DNA from 3 places in the Aliivibrio thorii genome. Region 2 is predicted to be linked to each of the others. Evidence: predicted binding sites of a transcription regulator. Region 2 holds the regulator's gene; each other region holds the start of a gene.

Region 1 (4,402 bases), 210 kb from region 2:
GATCAGGATAGATAGGTGAAGTTCACCACGGCCTGATACGCGGAATTTATCTGGATCTGACGCTTGTTCAACACGTAATGCTACGTTGTGAACTAGTTCTTTTTCTAGACGCTCAAGGATGTTACGTGAAGTAACGAACTTACCTTCTTTACCAGCGAAAGGAGAGTTGTTTACTTGGAAAGTCATTGTAACTGTTGGTTCGTCAACAGACAGTGGCTTCATCGCTTCAACGTTGTTTACGTCACAGATTGTGTCTGAAATTTTCAGCTCACCAAGACCTGTGATTGCAATGATGTCACCAGCATTTGCAACTTCAACTTCGTGACGGTCAAGACCTAGGTAACCAAGAACTGTACCTACTTTACCATTACGTTGCTTACCATCAGCGCCGATGATAGTTACTTGTTGGTTTGCTCTTACAGAACCACGAGTAACACGACAAACACCGATAACACCAACATAAGAGTTGTAATCAAGTTGAGAAACTTGCATTTGTAGAGAACCGTCGATGTCTACGTTTGGAGCATCTACGTTATCAACTACTGCTTGGAACAATGGTTCCATGTTTTCGCCAACTTCGCCTTCTTCCATTGTCGCCCAGCCGTTTAGAGCTGAAGCGTATACAACTGTGAAGTCTAGTTGCTCATCTGTTGCGCCTAGGTTGTCGAATAGGTCAAAGATTTGATCCATAACCCAATCAGGACGAGCACCAGGACGGTCAATCTTGTTGATAACAACGATTGGCTTAAGGCCGTGTGAGAATGCTTTTTGTGTAACGAAACGCGTTTGAGGCATTGGGCCGTCAACGGCATCTACGATAAGAAGAACTGAATCAACCATAGACATGATACGCTCAACTTCACCACCGAAATCGGCGTGTCCAGGAGTATCTACGATGTTGATGCGGTAATCGTTCCAGTTAATTGCTGTATTTTTAGCAAGGATCGTAATACCACGCTCTTTCTCGATGTCGTTCGAGTCCATTACGCGTTCTTCAGTCTCACCACGAGATGATTCTAGTGTGCCTGATTGTTGTAATAGCTTATCAACCAACGTTGTTTTACCGTGGTCAACGTGCGCAATAATTGCGATATTTCTTAGTTTATCAATCTGTGGAGTAGACATGGATTCAAATTCACTCAGAGCGTGTAGAGCCACCATTGGCGCTACTTTGGTTTAAAAACGGTCAATAATTTAACAGATTTTAGAGCAAAACCCACGAAATATGTGATTGAAGACACAATTTTTTTTCAATTAATTTAATAGAGCCCACAAAAACGACGAAAAAAAGAACAATTAAGTCATAATTTATTCGATTTTTTTCTTCACTTTATTTTTTGAAACAAAAAATAAAATTTCTTTTATATCATACAGTTAATTAAATTATATTTAATTTAGCATGCATTTTACAAGGGAATTAGATTGACAAATATACGATTTCACTGCTGAATAGCGGTTAGAAGTAAATTAATGACTATTTATTTTTTATTTATCTCAGTTCAAAGCTGCACCAAAACAGTGCAAACAGAGATAAGATTGGTGCAAAAATAAAACCCACCACAGAAGAACTAAATATAAGTCATTAATATTAAAGGATTATTACTTTTGGCACAGTTCTAGCTATATAGTAAATAACAGCTTAGCTGGCCAATATTTATATTATAACACCGGAGGTTATCCTACATGTCAGTAGAAAACGTATTAGCTCTAATTCAAGAGAACGAAGTAAAATTTATTGATTTACGCTTTACCGATACAAAAGGTAAAGAGCAACACATCTCAATTCCTTCTCATCAAGTTGATGCAGACTTCTTCGAAGACGGCAAAATGTTTGACGGTTCTTCAGTTGCAGGCTGGAAAGGCATTAATGAATCTGACATGGTAATGATGCCGGATGCAGCAAGTGCAGTTCTTGACCCATTCACTGCTGATCCAACATTAAATGTTCGCTGTGACATCCTTGAGCCAACAACAATGCAAGGTTACGATCGTGATCCTCGCTCAATCGCAAAACGTTCAGAAGATTACCTGCGTTCAACAGGTCTCGCTGATACCGTTTTAGTTGGTCCTGAGCCAGAATTCTTCCTATTTGATGACGTTCGTTTCAATACTGATATGTCAGGTTCTTTCTTTAAGATTGATGATATTGAAGCAGCATGGAACTCAGGTACGGAATACGAAGGCGGCAACAAAGGCCATCGTCCTGGCGTTAAAGGCGGTTACTTTCCAGTAGCTCCTGTTGATTCATCTCAAGATATCCGCTCAGCTATGTGTTTAATCATGGAAGAAATGGGCCTTGTTGTTGAAGCGCACCACCATGAAGTAGCAACTGCGGGTCAAAATGAGATCGCAACACGCTTCAATACGCTAACAAACAAGGCTGATGAAACTCAAATCTATAAGTATGTTGTTCATAACGTAGCCCACGCTTACGGTAAAACAGCGACTTTCATGCCAAAACCTCTTGTTGGTGACAACGGTTCAGGCATGCACGTTCATATGTCATTGAACAAAGATGGACAAAACTTATTTGCTGGCGATAAGTACGGCGGCCTATCTGAAATGGCTATCTTCTTCATTGGTGGCATCATTAAACACGCTCGTGCAATCAATGCATTTGCTAACCCAACAACGAACTCATACAAGCGTCTTGTCCCTGGCTTTGAAGCACCTGTTATGCTTGCATACTCTGCACGTAACCGTTCAGCTTCTATCCGTATCCCTGTGGTACCAAGTCCGAAAGCACGTCGTATCGAAGTTCGTTTTGGTGACCCAGCAGCTAACCCATACTTAAGCTATTCTGCAATGCTAATGGCTGGTCTTGACGGCATTAAGAACAAGATCAATCCAGGCGAAGCAATGGATAAAGATCTATATGACCTTCCTGCGGAAGAAGCGGCTGAAATTCCAAAAGTTGCAGAGTCTCTAGATATCGCATTACAAGCTCTAGATTCAGATCGTGAATTCTTAACGGCTGGTGGCGTATTCTCTAATGACTTCATTGATTCTTACATCAACCTTAAAGCTCAAGATGTTGCTGCTATCAACACTGCAGTTCATCCACTTGAGTTTGAAATGTATTACTCAGTTTAATTCTGACGTAACAAATTGAAATCAAATCAATGTTTTTAGGCTCGCTTCACAAGCGGGCCTTTTTTATATTGGCAAAACCTCGTTTACGCGCAACACTAACTCTTATTCATACAATAAATAACTGACGTTTTATTGTATTGAATTATACCAATGTAACTAATTAGATGATCTATTTATTACGCAGAAAAATCACTTAAGAGTAAGACAAAAATGCTTATAAGTAGTTATTCTACAATAATTTTTAACATAGCTATTGAGTTATTTAACCAGTAATAATGAGCAGATAATTAATGTATTACATAACCTAAACGAGATTTCATATATAAAGCCGTTTTGAAATCAAATAATAACCATCATCAATGGTGGAACTATGCTTCATACCTACATAATTCTTTTATTTTTTAGTCTTTTCTCTCTTCCAGCAATGGCGGATGCCGTATATACGTGGGAAGACAGTAAAGGCGTTAGGCATTTCAGTGATACTCCACCTCCTAGCAGTGTAAAATCAAAACAACTCTCATTTTCGTCAGAACCCAATGAAATTGAAAATATTCCAACACCTTCTGCATCGAAAAAAAACACCTCTAAAAAAGCAAAAAGTAAATCTAAAGAACCACTAGCTCCATTAGATATTTCTATAACTAACCTTTCTCAAGAAGAAACTATTCGCAGTTCACGAGGCCATATAATGGTACTAACAGACCTTACTCGTAAACTTGTTGTCGGTGAAAAACTTCAATTAATTCTCGATGGCTCACCTTATGGTTTACCTCAGACTTCTAAAGAATGGAAGCTTACAAATATAGAAAGAGGTACTCACATCATTACCGTTATCGCACAAAAAGACGGCAAGAGAATTGCATCATCAAAGATACTGACTGTGCACTTGCATCGACCATCCAAACTATAAGTACATATAGTGAATAAGAGCGTATAAATTCACGTAATTTGGAGAGTCACTGCCTTTTAAGAAAGGTAACAATGCACTAGAATGGTGCATTCAAATGTGATGACAAGGATGTGGCTCGATTATGGATTTTTCAACGCAACTACTGGATAACCAAGTCACTGCTATTTTGCTGCTTGATGACCAACGTAATATTCATTATGCCAACCCTGCTGCTGAACAACTCTTTTCACAAAGCGCCCAGCGAATGGCCGCTCATGTTTTTGATGATCTTTTTCAGCACACTAAGTTTGATCTATCGACGTTAATACTGCCTTTAGATACAGGGCAAAGTGTTACTGATAGCGATGTTTGCATGATCGTTAACAACTGTCCCTTATACATAGAAGTCACTTCAAGCCC
Region 2 (4,402 bases):
TGAATTGGTAAAAGAGAATGCTGATAAAGTTGCGGAAGTTATTGCAAAAGAGACGGGTAAACCTTTCTGGGAAACAAAAACCGAAGCGGGAGCTATGGTGGGGAAAATCGCGATTTCCATTCGTGCTTACCATGAAAGAACGCCACATAAAGAGCGTGAAGCAGCAGGGAATAAAATTGTACTAAGACATCGCCCACTAGGAGTAATGGCTGTCTTTGGACCGTATAACTTCCCAGGACACCTACCAAATGGTCATATCGTTCCTGCCTTACTTGCGGGTAATACCGTGGTATTAAAACCTTCAGAGCAAACACCATGGACTAGTGAAGTGATCATGAAGTTATGGCAGCAAGCTGGTTTACCTAACGGTGTGATTAATTTAGTGCAAGGTGCTCGTGAAACGGGTGAAGCACTGGCTAGCGCTAAAGGGATTGATGGCTTGTTATTTACTGGTAGTGCGAATACTGGACATATCCTACATCGCCAATTTGCAGGAGATACAGGGAAAATGCTGGCCCTAGAAATGGGCGGCAATAATCCGATGGTTATTTCAAAAGACTTTGGTGATCAAGAAGCGACGGTTTATACCATTATTCAGTCAGCTTTTATCAGTGCTGGTCAGCGTTGTACTTGTGCTCGTCGTCTGTATGTGCCAAAAGGCCAAGCTGGAGATGAGTTAGTTGTGCGTCTTGTTGAAGTCGCAAAAAACATTGTGGTTGATCAACCGTTTGCTGATAATGCGCCATTCATGGGACCGCAAATATCAGTCGCTGCGGCAGAGTTTATTTTAAATGCTCAGAAGAATTTACAAGCTTTAGGTGGTGAATCACTGCTTGAGGCGAAAAGCTTAGGTCACGCCTTTGTTTCTCCGGGCATTATCGATGCCACTAATGTTGCTGAATTGCCGGATGAAGAATACTTTGGCCCATTATTGCAAATAGTACGCTATGAAACGTTAGAAGAAGCGGTAGAGCTTGCTAATGACACTCGTTATGGTTTATCGGCAGGCCTTGTTTCAACGAATGACAATGAGTGGGAATATTTTGTAGAGCATATTCGTGCAGGTATTGTAAATCGTAACCGTCAATTAACTGGAGCAAGTGGTGACGCGCCATTTGGTGGTCCGGGTGCATCAGGCAATATGAAACCAAGTGCTTACTATGCGGCAGATTATTGTGCCTACCCAATGGCCTCAATGGAAGGCGATACCTGTGAAATTCCCGCTCAACTGTCTCCGGGTTTAACTTTATAAGAGGTGATAGGCATGAATAACGTAACGTCTTTATTTTCGTCATTATGGCAAGATTATATTGCTCGTTTATCCCCATCGGCAGGAAGGGTTCATCAGTTATTATCTAATGGCGATGAATTGATTAACGATCACATTGCATTACGTACGTTTAATTTGCCTAAGGTTGGCTTGCAAACGTTAGCCGCCCCATTTTTAGCAATAGGGTATAAAGCGTGTGAGACGTATGATTTTGAGACTAAAAAACTCAAAGCACAGCATTTTGAGCATCCAGATCCTAATGTGCCACTTGTTTTTATTAGTGAGATTTTAGTTGAAGAGCTATCGCTTGAGACTCAGAACATTATTCATGCTTTGGTTGAACAGGTGCCAGCGCATTATTTTGCGACCAGCGATTTTCTTTCAGCGGGCCGTCCTTGGGCGTTAAGTTTTGAGGAATATCAAATCTTAGCAAAAGAGAGTGAGTACGCTTCTTGGTTAGCTGCTCATGGCTATGGCGCAAATCACTTTACGGTTTATGTTAATCAGCTTGAAGCGTTTGCTGAAGTGGTTGATGTGAACCAACACTTACGTGATGCTGGTTTTGCAATGAACGAAGTGGGTGGTGAAGTGAAAGGCTCTCCTGAGGTTTACTTAGAACAGTCATCAACCATGGCCGATAAAGTGAAAGTGAGCTTTACTGAGGGTGAGTTTGACATCCCTGGTGGATTTTATGAGTTTGCTAAGCGTTATTCGCTACCTAATGGCAAGATATATACAGGATTTGTCGCTGCATCTGCTGATAAAATTTTTGAAAGCACAGACAGTTAATTCTAAAATTTAGGCATAAAAAAACGCAGCTCAAGAGCTGCGTTTTTATTTGTTTAAGATAAGCGTTAAATTAACGAGTACCGTAAACTACAATTGTTTTACCGTGTGCTGAGATCAAGTTTTGCTCTTCAAGCATCTTCAAGATGCGGCCAACAGTTTCACGTGAACAACCTACAATTTGACCGATCTCTTGACGAGTGATCTTAATTTGCATGCCATCTGGGTGAGTCATTGCATCTGGTTGTTTAGCTAGATTCAATAGAGTCTGAGCGATACGGCCTGTAACGTCTAGGAATGCTAAATCACCTACTTTTTGGCTAGTGATTTGTAGACGAGTTGCCATTTGAGCAGAAAGACGCATCAGAATATCTGGGTTTACTTGAATAAGCTGACGGAATTTCTTAAATGAAATTTCAGCCACTTCACAAGGGCTTTTAGCACGAACCCATGCTGAACGTTCTTGACCTTCTTCAAACAAGCCAAGTTCACCGATGAAATCACCTTGGTTAAGGTAAGAAAGGATCATTTCCTTTCCTTCTTCATCTTTGATAAGTACAGCAACAGAACCTTTTACGATGTAGTAAAGAGTCTCAGCTTTTTCACCCGCGTGAATCAAAGTACTTTTTGATGGGTACTTATGAATGTGACAATGAGATAAGAACCACTCTAATGTTGGATCTGTCTGAGGTTTACCTAGAACCATACTTTATACTTCCTCTGCGTTTGCCAAGTAGGCGATGTCCATTTTAAAATAACTGAGCCAAATATCAGTTTGGCCTATACAATATGGTTATCGGAACAAGGCTGCATGTTCGTTGAGATAATTGATAAAATCATACCCTGTTTCGCAACCGATTTCTTGACTTTGATCGTATGAATAGTGCGACCAAGGGCACAGTTTCGTGAAATGGATCATGAGTTTTCCTTTTATGTAGTAAAGAGGCTTTTATGAATGCTGAAGTTAAATGGATTGATGGATTTACTTTCTTAGGTCAATCTCAATCAGGTCACTCTGTGGTAATGGATGGAAATGGTGGTGAAAAAGCCCCAAGCCCGATGGAATTAGTGTTAATGGCCGCTGGTGGATGCAGTTCTGTTGATGTTGTTGATGGTCTAAAATCCGCAAATCAAGAAGTACTTGGTTGTGTTGCAAAGCTATCAAGTGAGCGTCGTGAAACTGCGCCGAAGCTGTTTACTCATATTAATATTCACTTTGAAGTGAGTGGCGATAACCTTAATCCTAAGGTGGTTGAGCAAGTCACCGCTGATTCATTACAGAAATATTGTTCGGTGTGTTTAATGCTAGGTGAAGGCATTGAGGTGACGCATTCTTGGGAAATTATTGCTTAAATAATTCTTTGCAAAGAAAAGCCTCATACATTTTGATGTATGAGGCTTTATTTTTAACTCGTAATAATGAACTGATAATTACGAGTATTAGTCGTCCATTATAGAATAAAGCGACTTAGATCTTCATCTGCGACTAGATCACCCAAGCGAGAGGTAACGTAAGCTGCATCAACAGTTAGGCTTTCACCGTCTTTTTCAGATGCATCGTAAGAGATCTCTTCCATTAGACGTTCCATTACAGTATGTAGACGACGTGCGCCAATGTTTTCTGTGCTTTCGTTCACTTGGAATGCTGATTCTGCAATACGAGTAATGCCATCTTCAGTAAACTCAAGATTAACATTTTCTGTCGCTAATAACGCGATGTATTGTTCTGTTAACGAGGCATTTGGTTCTGTCAGGATACGTTTAAAGTCGTTCGCAGTTAATGCTTCAAGTTCAACACGAATAGGCAATCGACCTTGCAATTCAGGGATAAGATCCGATGGCTTAGCCATTTGAAATGCACCTGAAGTGATAAATAACATGTGATCTGTTTTTACCATACCATGCTTCGTACTTACTGTGCTGCCTTCTACTAATGGAAGTAGGTCACGTTGCACGCCTTCACGAGATACATCACCAGATTGAGAGTTGGAATCTTTACAGATTTTATCAATCTCATCAATAAAGACGATACCGTGATTTTCCACATTGAAAATAGCTTGTTCTTTTAGCTCTTCAGGGTTAACTAATTTAGCACCTTCTTCTTCAGCTAGGGCTTTAAGTGCGTCTTTGATTTTCATCTTACGCTTTTTAGTTGTGTCACCACCAGATAGGTTTTGGAACATACCTTGAAGTTGGTTTGTCATCTCTTCCATACCAGGAGGAGCCATGATTTCTACGCCAACTTGAGGTGCAGCAACATCGACTTCGATTTCTTTATCGTCTAGATTACCTTCACGTAATTTTTTACGGAAAGATTGGCGAGTACCAGAGTCATTATCACCTTCT
Region 3 (4,402 bases), 1.2 Mb from region 2:
ATAGGAGAGTATGATGAGTAATTTGTTTACCAACCTTCCTAATGAGTTAAGTAATGAGGTATTTACTGATCTAGTCACAAGTCATTCAGTACGTATAGAGAGAATTGTATCATCAGGCCAAAGCTCTCCTGAATCTGGTTGGTATGATCAAGATGAGAATGAATGGGTTTTAGTACTTGAAGGTTTTGGTACTATTTTATTTGAAGATGGAACAGAGAGAACGTTAAATAAGGGCGATTATTTAACTATCCCTGCGCATCAAAAACATAAAGTGAGTAAAACGGATCCTGATAATTTAACGATTTGGTTAGCGGTTTTTTATTGAGTAAATGAAGATTCTTACATTTGGGCTTTTAATCGTTTACTCTGTCTTCTCTATTAATAGAACGGAACAAATATAATGACTCAAACACTGACTATTGTTGCAAGAATTGAAGCTCAAGATGGTAAAGCTGAATTTGTTAAAGCAGAAATGCTTAAACTGCTTGAACCGACACGTAAAGAAGTGGGTTGTATTCAGTACGATTTACATCAAGACAATGACAACCCATGTGTATTTGTGTTCCATGAGCAATGGGAGAGCGAAGCGTTTTTACAAGACCATTTAAATTCTGTTCATATAGCAGAGTATGTAAAAGCGGTAGACGGCTCAGTGGTGTCATTTGTGCTTAATCGTATGACGAAGCTTTAGTTAACGATAAATTATAAAGCTTTCTTAGATATAACAAGTTATCTAGGGAGTGATGAATAACAAAAAGCCACTCACGTATTATCATGAGTGGCTTTTTTATATCTTATGTATTTAGCTGTATCAGCTCCCTTAGAAGGAAAGGAAGATACCTGCAACGGCTGCACTCATTAAATTTGCTAATGTTGCAGCAAAGATTGCTTTCATCCCTAAGCGTGCAATGTCTGGACGGCGGCTTGGAACAACGCCACCTAATCCACCCATTAACATGGCGATAGAGGTTAAGTTTGCAAAGCCACATAAAGCGAAAGTAACAATAGCTTGAGAATGTTCGCTTAATTGATCTTTAACTGCCATTAAGTCAGCAAAGGCTACGAATTCATTAATCGCGATTTTCTTACCAATTAAACTTGCAGCAACGGTTGCTTCTGACCATGGAACACCAATTAACCAAGCAATAGGGGCAAATAGGTAACCAAAAATAAGATCTAAGCTTAAATTATCAAAACCAACTAATAAGCCAACTTTATGTAATCCACCATTAACTAAGGCAATTAAGCTAATAATCGCCAATAAGCTAGCACCTACTGCAAAGACTATTTGTAAGCCATTCAATGCACCTTGTGATGCAGCATCAATGATGTTTATAGGAGCATCATCTACGACATCGTCTTCGTACTGATCTGCTTCGTTAATGTCTTCTGTTTGTGGAACAATTAATTTTGCCATCATTAATCCAGCAGGAGCTGACATAAAGCTTGCAGCGATTAAATAACGTAATTCAACGCCTAAACCCGCGTAGCCTACCATTGTGCCACCAGCTACAGACGCTAAACCACCAACCATTACAGCAAATAACTCAGAACGTGACATTTTAGCAAGGAAAGGACGAACAACTAACGGCGCTTCAACTGAACCAACAAAGATATTAGCGGTTGCTGACATTGATTCTGTACGAGTTGTACCAAGGAAGCGCTGTAAGCCGCCACCAATAAATTTAATTATCCATCCCATTATACCTAAGTAATAAAGAACAGAGATTAATGCTGAGAAGAAAACGATGGTAGGCAAAACGTTGACGGCAAAAATGAATCCTAACTTGTATTGGGCTAAGTCACCAAAAAGGAATTCAGTGCCTACACGTCCATAAGCAATAATGTCAGAGACGGCAGTAGAGATACTATTAAGGATAGTTTGACCGATAGGTACATAGAGAATGAATCCGGCAAATAGTAATTGAATTAGGAATGCGCCTAATACAGTGCGCCATTTTATGGCTTGTCGGTTTTCAGAAAAGAGAAAGGCAATCGCGAATAGGCAAACAATGCCTAGAATACTGACCAAAAAGTTCATGGTCAAACTCCAATAGTATTTAGTTAATGATTGCGGGGGTATTCTAGTCAAAAATAAAAGTGTGACAAGGATCAAGTTGTTATTGAATGTACATGATGATAACAAAAAGAGAGAAGATCGGTTGCCTATTCATCAATAACAGCTTGTTTGAGAGCTTTGTCACATATAAAAGAGTCAGTTGTTACTATATGGGATAATTTGGTGTGCTATTGACTGTAACTATCCCTAATTCTATATGGTAGAGATTCGATTATATATTATCAATTCTGTCTGAGTTAATATGCTGTCGAACAAACTCCATAAAAATATAGACCTTTTTAGGTAGGAATTTACGTCGAGGGTAAATTGCATATAAAGGCATTGATTGATTTAATTCCCAATCAGGTAAGAGCTGAACTAGTTTACCTGTCCGCAGCTCATCTGATAAAAGATAAGTGGCGATATAGCCAATACCGTTACCGGAAATCGTGGCGTTACGAATGGCGTCGGCAGAATCGATGCGATAATTACCAGTCACTTTAATTTGAAGATCCTCTTCACCTTTATGAAAACCCCACACATTATCCTTACGTTCACGACTAATATAAGTAAGACAGTTGTGTTTTTTAAGATCATAAGGATGATAAGGGATCCCTTGTTTTGCTAGATAACTAGGGCTTGCAACTAGAACGAAATGACAATCAATCAGATGTCTTGCAACAAACCCTTCTGGAGGGGAATCCATCACACCTATCCATAAGTCTAATTGCTCTGCAATCACATCAATCTTATGATCAAACAAGGTTATTTCAATATTCAGTTGTGGATAGCGCTGATGAAGCTCAGAAAGATAGGGCAATATATGATTGGTCGCAAAAGATTGAGCGATCCCGACACGAAGTTTGCCATTTAATGTATCCATATTAGATAGCAGTTCGTTCTCTGCCTCGTTAATCTCATCGGCAATATTGGCGCAATGCACCGCGAATGATTGACCAGCTTCTGTAAGGGAAAAAGAGCGTGTTGTTCGTTGTACTAACTGAACACCTAAACGCTCCTCAAGAAGCTGAATCTGCAAACTAACCTGCGTTCTTGAAATTTCAAGAAGCTGAGCGGCCTTAGTAAAGCTTTTCTGTTGAGTGAGCGCATTAAACACGATCATTTGTTTGGCTTGCTTTAACATAGGTTTCTCTATTGGTAAATTTAACAGTAAAAAGAACGCTTCTATTGTAATGGAGCGATTGAATTGAATAAAGTGAGTTGTGTCTTTGTTTTTAGTTATCTATTGAAAATGCTTCGTTTTTTCATGATAGAGTTTAGAGATAAAAGACGACAGCTAAGGATGATGAATGCTATTTCCATATCAGAATATTGTTATTTTAACAGGAGCAGGGATTTCTGCTGAATCAGGGATTCAAACATTTCGAGCAAGTGATGGTCTTTGGGAAAATCATCGTATTGAAGATGTAGCGACACCTGAAGGCTTTTTTAAAGACCCTGATTTAGTTCAAGATTTCTATAACAAGCGCCGTTCGTTGTTAAAAAGTGAAGATATTCAACCAAATGCTGCCCATAAAGCATTAGCTAAGCTTGAAAGTGAACTCAATGGTACGGTAACTATTGTGACGCAAAATATTGATAATTTGCATGAACGTGGTGGCAGTTCAAACGTCATTCATATGCATGGTGAACTAAATAAAGTTCGTTGTGAAGAATCAAATCAAGTCATAGATTGCACTGATGATATTTATACGGGAGATCTTTGTCATTGTTGCCAGATACCTGCGCAGCTGCGTCCTCATGTGGTTTGGTTCGGTGAGATGCCATTAGAGATGGGGCGAATTCATGATGCATTAAACAAAGCTGATTTGTTTATTTCTATTGGCACATCAGGTTCAGTGTATCCAGCTGCGGGGTTTGTTCATGAAGCAAGGTTGCACGGTGCTCATACTATTGAAATTAACTTAGAGCCAAGTGCGGTTGATGATGAGTTTGAAGAAAAGCGCTATGGAAAAGCGGGTGAATTAGTACCAAAATTAATTGCTGAGCTATTAGAAGTCTAATTATTTCAATCATAAATTATGAATAAAAAAGCCAATAAATCGTTTAATTTATTGGCTTTTTTTGTTTTTATTTATGACTTAGTAGATATGTAATGATATTACATATCTACTTTTAGGCGTTGGAAGTATTCATCATAAATAGAACTTGCAGCTCCTACTTCATCTTGCCATTCACCAGAGTCCATAACTTCTTGTGGTGGGAAGATGTTTGGATCATTCGCAAATGCTTTAGGAAGAAGAGGGTACGCTGATTTAACAGGCGTTGGGTAGCCAATTTCTAGTGCAATTTTTGCTGCATTCTCAGGACGAAGTAAAAAGT

The links. Region 2 encodes CRP, which controls carbon source genes, mostly activating them, when cyclic AMP is high. Its sites were predicted from a motif close to TGTGANNNNNNTCACA; they were not measured.
Region 1: a site for CRP is predicted at 1,227-1,242, ahead of typA (translational GTPase TypA). Genes of this name have one in related genera too.
Region 3: a site for CRP is predicted at 2,190-2,205, ahead of AC2IP4_RS06710 (NupC/NupG family nucleoside CNT transporter). Genes of this name have one in related genera too.

Annotation. Positions count from the first base shown of each region.
Region 1 covers NZ_CM170654.1:101,196-105,597, reverse strand. The annotation lists gene typA (translational GTPase TypA) at 1-1,125, opposite strand, end outside; gene glnA (glutamate--ammonia ligase) at 1,684-3,093, shown strand; gene AC2IP4_RS00425 (DUF4124 domain-containing protein) at 3,464-4,003, shown strand; gene glnL (nitrogen regulation protein NR(II)) at 4,125-4,402, shown strand, end outside.
Region 2 covers NZ_CM170654.1:307,943-312,344, forward strand. The annotation lists gene astD (succinylglutamate-semialdehyde dehydrogenase) at 1-1,252, shown strand, start outside; gene AC2IP4_RS01450 (DUF1338 domain-containing protein) at 1,265-2,059, shown strand; gene crp (cAMP-activated global transcriptional regulator CRP) at 2,130-2,762, opposite strand; gene AC2IP4_RS01460 (OsmC family protein) at 3,008-3,409, shown strand; gene hslU (ATP-dependent protease ATPase subunit HslU) at 3,508-4,402, opposite strand, start outside.
Region 3 covers NZ_CM170654.1:1,475,237-1,479,638, forward strand. The annotation lists gene AC2IP4_RS06695 (Qnr family pentapeptide repeat protein) at 1-1, shown strand, start outside; gene AC2IP4_RS06700 (cupin domain-containing protein) at 14-325, shown strand; gene AC2IP4_RS06705 (putative quinol monooxygenase) at 401-691, shown strand; gene AC2IP4_RS06710 (NupC/NupG family nucleoside CNT transporter) at 821-2,041, opposite strand; gene AC2IP4_RS06715 (LysR family transcriptional regulator) at 2,292-3,203, opposite strand; gene cobB (Sir2 family NAD+-dependent deacetylase) at 3,370-4,083, shown strand; gene AC2IP4_RS06725 (extracellular solute-binding protein) at 4,182-4,402, opposite strand, start outside.